2 regions of the Paenibacillus sp. FSL M7-0656 genome follow, and region 2 is predicted to be linked to the other one. Evidence: riboswitches for the same ligand, from Rfam matches in the RefSeq annotation. Region 2 holds a riboswitch; the other holds the start of a gene.

Region 1 (3,146 bases), 2.3 Mb from region 2:
AAATAAATTTGAAATATAGGAGCCATGAAGATGATTAGTGATACAGAATTGGACGCCCTGCGTCTGTCAGGTGAGAAAGTTAGAGTCGTACGGGACGAGCTGGAATCGAACGACGTGAAAGGGATTGTGGTTGCCTGGGATGGCGAGCAGGTACTTATCCGTCGTCAGAATCGACGTGTCGTTAAGCTGGACCGAGGTTACAGCTATCAGCTGTTCAGCGAGCCGCGCCAGAGTCCACTTAGTGAGTAACAGCTGATAATTATGGCAGGGCCATGAGCTTTAAATGTTTGGAATTACCATGATTTCTTGGCATAATTGGCTCACTCGGGAGAGAAGATAGGTACAGTGAGGAAGATCTGTAACTATAGCCGAGAGGGTGTGCTACAAGCCATGACATTGATGAATGATAAAGTTCATGCCTACAAGGATCAGATTGGAGCATTAAGCGATGTGCTGCCAGGTGTGGTGAAGTCGTATCATGAGTTTACCGGAGAATGTTTCCAACCTGGTGTGATTGATGCGAAGACAAAACAGCTAATTGCGCTTGGCATTGGATTATTCGCCAACAATGAGGTATGTACCTTCTACCATGTAGAAGAAGCCCGTGCTAAGGGCGCAACAGATCAGGAGATTATGGAGACCGTAGCCGTGGCTGGAGCTGTTGGTGGAGGACATGCCCTGTCTCAGGGTGCGATGCGAGTGCAGAAGGCGCTGCATTAGTAAGCAATGCAACATACATTTTTAAGTGCAAAAAAGGCATCCGGTTAATAACCGATGCCTTTTTGTATGTGAATCACATTTTACCTAACATTTTATCATACATAAACTGTCCAGTTACCCGACGTGCTGTTACATAACGATCATTGAAGTATGGATTCGATAACTTCGTGATGCTTACACCTTTACTGCTGGAGGCATGAGCGAATTGTCCGCCGCCGATATATACACCTGTATGTGAAATGCCTTTGCCTGTTGTATTAAAGAACACCAGATCACCTGTCCGAACATTGCTCTTGGATACGGGAGTACCTGCTTTGGCTTGCTGCTGCGAAGTACGTGGTAATTCAATGCTGTATTTGTTGAAAAGATATCTCATAAAACCAGAACAGTCGAAGCCGGCTACAGTTGTGCCACCCCATTTGTAAGGAATACCTGTCATGTTGTTCACTACGGAGTTGATACTGCTTGCCTCTGTGCTTGTTGCCCCGGATGTAAATAATACAGCTGCTCCAAAAATGGAGATAATCAGTTTTTTCAAAATCAATGTTCTCCCTTCGATGCCTACGGAGTTAGCTAAGGGTTCGGTAGAAGGTTCCCTATATTTCCTATGTATAAGAATAATTCACCCAAATTGGTTCCCCCGTTTTCAAACATGAAACTCGGCAATGAATAATTAAGTTTTTGTAACTATTTGAAACTATATTGCATAAATGCGTAATTGTCAAACCCATTTAAAACCCTTCGTAATACCTCAATGTTAGCGGAATTAAGGTTTTTATATGAAAGAAGGGATCAAGTTTGGGTATCATTCATGACAAAAACGTCATTATTGGTTCGTTTAAGACGAATTTGGATAAATAAATAGGTTTGTCATGAGTTAAAAGAACTATCCCGTTATGTAGAATTAGAGAGATTATATTCATTAAGTTGCATATATTGACAAAAATCGATTTTTTGCATATTATCTGATTATCCAATCCACATATTGGATGAAAATTGATTTTATTATGCGATAAATACAAATAAAGGAGGTTTGGGGCGTATATCATACGTAAAGTAGAAGTGGAAGATTTATAAAAACGAACATAGGAGAGTGTTACATTTGAAAGCGAAGAAAATAATTACTTTTGTCCTGGCATGTACGATGGTGTTCTCAGTAGTTGGAATGGCAGTTCTCCCTGTAGGGACGGTATCTGCTGCAGATGCGTCGGGTACTACAGCGAGTATTTCTGATATTTTGAAGAACCAGCTGCCGGATGGAGGTTGGAGAAAAGATTATAAACAGACAAGTGGAGAGTGGGCAAAGTCCACGATAGACAACAAGGCTACATACTCAGAAATTAGAAGATTGGCGAAGGAATTTAAAAAGACGAATGATCCGCGTTACTCCACAGCTGCAATCAAAGGAATTAACTTTTTGATCAACATGCAGTATTCAAACGGCGGGTGGCCACAAGTTTACCAAAGCTCCGGATACCACAAGCACATCACTTACAATGATGATGCCATGATTAATGTAATGATCATGCTGGATGAAGTAGCAGCACGAAAAGGTGATTTCTCATTTATCGACAGCACACTTGCTAACCGCAGTAAAAATTCAGTTGCCAAAGGTGTGGAGGCGATTCTGAATACACAGGTCGTTTCAGGTGGTAAGCTGACAGCATGGGGACAACAACATGATTCCAGCTCTCTTAAACCAGCGAGCGCAAGAATCTACGAAGTGCCATCGTTGACAGCTGGAGAGAGTGTAACGATTGTTAAATTTTTGAAAACCAGACCTGCTAACGCTAAAATTACCGCATCCATTAAAGGAGCGGAGGCTTGGTTTAACAAAGTGAAAATAACGGGTTACAAGTATGAAAGAGCTAATGGAGATAGTAAAATTATCGCTGATTCCAAAGCTGCACCAATTTGGGCACGCTTCTATGAGATCGGAACGGATAAACCAATCTTCATTGGTCGTGACGGGGTAGTTAAATACAAATTAAGTGATATTGATAAAGAAAGAAGAGGCGGTTATGCATGGTATGGCAACTGGCCTTCCAAGCTGTAATTTGTAGTATGCTTCCGTTTTAATGAACCAAACTATTAGCAGCAGTTAAAGGTAAAGCCCGAATCGACATGGACGTCTGATTCGGGCTTTATTGTTATTATTTTCAGTGTTGACATGATAGATTACGCATGATATATTATTTCTTGTCGCCGATATGGATGACGGAGATACAATATGCGGTCGTGGCGGAATTGGCAGACGCGCACGGTTCAGGTCCGTGTGGGCTAACCCCCGTGGAGGTTCGAGTCCTCTCGACCGCATCTAAAAAAAAGACTCCTTAAGCTAACGCTTAAGGAGTCTTTTTTTGCATTTTTTGATATAACACTAACTTTAGTGATGAGTATTCAAGAGGTTAGTGCTTAGCTGCACG
Region 2 (3,146 bases):
GGTATAATCCGATGAAGAATTTCGATATCAAAACACTTTCTAAAAGAGCTATTTTCCATGATACAGTAATCTGCTTTAATGGGGAGTATATGTAGATCGACATAATTTTGTAAATGCAAGCAGGCAGAATGAGCACAATTAGCAATATATAGATCAGAATATCCGTATATCTTCTATATATTGTAGTTGTGAAGAAACAAACGTAATGATGTAATACACAGATTACCCAAAATGTTTTATGTATGAGTCATTAAATTATTGAATTTTACAAAGTGGATTTTGAAAAAGAAGATAGTCGTTATTTCGACATGAAGGGAGATACAGACATGATGCTGTTCGACACACATACACATCTGGATGCACCACAATTCGACGAGGACCGCGAGGAAATGATTCAGCGTGCTGTGGATGCAGGAGTTGGTCGCATGATCAACATTGGCTTTAACCGGGAGACAATTCCAACCACAATGAAACTCGCTGAAACATATGACTTTATATATGCAGCTGTAGGGTGGCATCCCGTAGATGCGATCACAATGCAGGAGGGCGATTTGGAGTGGATTGCATCTTTATGCAAGCATGAAAAAGTGGTTGCGATCGGTGAGATTGGATTGGATTATCACTGGGATACTTCACCAAAAGAAATACAGCATCGCGTATTACGACAACAAATTGCTTTGGCGCGTGAAGTGAACATGCCAATTGTCATCCATAATCGGGATGCGCATGAGGATATCATAAGAATTTTGCGTGAAGAGAAGGCGAGTGAAGTTGGTGGTGTGATGCACTCGTTCTCGGGCAGCTGGGAAACAGCAAAAAGTTGCCTCGATATGGGCTTCCATCTCTCCTTCGGAGGACCGATCACATTCAAAAATGCAAAGCAACCCAAAGAGGTGCTGGAGAAGGTTCCTATGGACCGGTTTTTCATTGAAACAGATGCTCCATATTTGACACCGCACCCTTATCGTGGGAAGCGAAATGAGACAGCGCATGTACGTCTGGTTGCAGAGGCAGCTGCGGAAATTAAAGGCATTTCGGTGGAGGAAATTGCTGCAATAACAACCAAAAATGCCATGGAACGATTTGGGATTCGTTAAAAAAACGAGCAAATGAGGTGAAAAAGGCAGGTAAGCGGAGGTAATTTGCCCTTTGATCCAAATAAATCAAGAATATTACAATATTTTAACCAAATATTCAGAAAAACGTACTTGATCAACGCTTTACAACATGCATCAAAACAGGATATCATCTTTTCAGTGAATTGTTGTGCGGAAAATTGGACAGATGTTCGGGGGATGAACAAAGGGACACTTTCCGATGAAACAACATTACTTTCATGAATCAGTCTCGCTGAGTCTCCGTTAACGGAGAGCGGGGGAACCAATAGGGCTTAAACATCGGTGTATTTGGCCGATGCGCAACGTTCGCTGACCCAAAAGCAGCGAAGGGAACTGCGAAGCCGTATTTGATTTCTTCTTTGGGTCTCGGGGTGAATTCAAGGGCGTCCGCCATGAGCGGGTGACCCAAGATAGGGCGGCTCTCTTTCGCCCGAACCCGACAGCTAACCTCGCAAGCGGAAAAAGAGAGGCAACCTCGTGCATGAATTTCCGATATTCAAAATCATTCGGAAGCCACGAAAGAGTTCCTCTTACACTCTTTCTTTGGCTTTTTTGTTTTTGAATAAAAGAAATATTGTCATCATACGGTAGGTATTCAGGAGGATGACATCATGTTGCGAAGATTGATTCATGGTGCAGAACCGGATTATGTTGGTCCAATCTGTGTTCTGTAGAAAATTTGGTATAGTCACGTCAAAGACATCATGCATTACTTTAGACGGCGAGGCTATGAAGGAGGACGGAGAAGTGGGCACATTCCAACCAGAAGAGACCCATGAGTCACGATCATCCAGTAAGTCTTTCGCGTTGCGGTGGAAGCATGAGAACATGCGTCAAATGGCATTGATCGCGATTTTCTCAATTGCGCTTACAATCATGATCTTGTTAGTCGTTTACGGTCAGGCCGGGAAACAAATTTCACTGGTTATTGATGGCAAAGCTCAGGTGGTAGAGACTCGTACAGGAATGCTTCAGGAAATGCTGGAGGAGCAGTCGATCACAGTCAGCCCTCACGATAAGGTATCCATGTCCATGAATGGGGCGTTAACAGATGGAGACCGAATCGTTATTGAGCGGGCCGTTCCAGTTAACATTACGGCAGACGGAGACACCAAGACTCTGTATACAACCGATTCATCGGTAGAAGATGCAATTCAAAAATCAGGTATTCAAGTTGAAAGTAATGATAAAGTGTATCCGGCGCTTGGAACTGCTATCAAAGCGGAGATGAAGATTCGTGTAGTGCGCGTAACAAAGCGTACAGTGGATGTAGAGCAACCGATCGCTTACAAAGTCATTAAAACGGCTGACCCTAGCTTGTACAAAGGTGATAACCGTGTCGTTGTGAACGGCAAAGAAGGCACAATTGTACAGCATATCGAAAAGGTATTTCAGGATGGAGAATTGGTCTCCAAAAAAATGGTCGGCAAATCTGTCGCTAATAATCGTGTAGATAAAGTGATCGCTGTCGGCACCAAAGCAAAACCGGTCGTGAAGGAACCTGAGATTCAGACCGTATCGGCTCAAACATCAACAACCAAAAAGGCTACAACAACGAACTCGAAGAAAACATCTGCCTCGGGCAGCAAAGTAATTACCGTATCCGGAACTTCTTTTAAATACTCCAAAGTACTTAAAAATGTATCCATGACTGCCTACTCTTCCGAAGAGCCTGGCATTGGAACTAAAACAGCTTCCGGTACTCGTGTAACGGAAGGACGCACCATTGCGGTTGATCCCAAAGTCATTCCAATTGGCTGGTGGGTATATATCGAAGGTCTGGGATTCCGTCGTGCGGAAGATACAGGCGGTGCCATTAAAGGCAACAAAATTGATGTGTATTATGACAGTGTGAAGCATGCCCTGAATTTTGGACGTAAGAAAGGCAAGACGGTCTACGTGATCGGTCCGGTGAAGCCGGAAGCGAACTAAAATCGTTTTACTTTGAAATGGGAATGCTATAAAATAGTTGCATGAATGATTCATGCGGAATATGCGGCGGAGGAGTCTGAATTCAGTCTCCCCCGC

Evidence for each region. Region 2 has a riboswitch for cyclic di-AMP ahead of MHI01_RS18555 (3D domain-containing protein). Riboswitches for the same ligand answer to the same signal wherever they lie in the genome.
Region 1: another riboswitch for cyclic di-AMP. It lies ahead of MHI01_RS08160 (C40 family peptidase); the one in region 2 lies ahead of MHI01_RS18555 (3D domain-containing protein).

What each region holds. Positions count from the first base shown of each region.
Region 1 is NZ_JBBOOT010000001.1:1,904,650-1,907,795, reverse strand. Features, by position in the region: gene MHI01_RS08170 (hypothetical protein) at 31-249, shown strand; gene MHI01_RS08165 (carboxymuconolactone decarboxylase family protein) at 391-720, shown strand; gene MHI01_RS08160 (C40 family peptidase) at 794-1,258, opposite strand; cyclic di-AMP (ydaO/yuaA leader) riboswitch at 1,264-1,395, opposite strand; gene pelA (pectate lyase) at 1,823-2,776, shown strand; tRNA gene MHI01_RS08150 (tRNA-Leu) at 2,953-3,036, shown strand.
Region 2 is NZ_JBBOOT010000001.1:4,173,802-4,176,947, reverse strand. Features, by position in the region: gene MHI01_RS18560 (TatD family hydrolase) at 327-1,097, shown strand; cyclic di-AMP (ydaO/yuaA leader) riboswitch at 1,339-1,592, shown strand; gene MHI01_RS18555 (3D domain-containing protein) at 1,866-3,050, shown strand.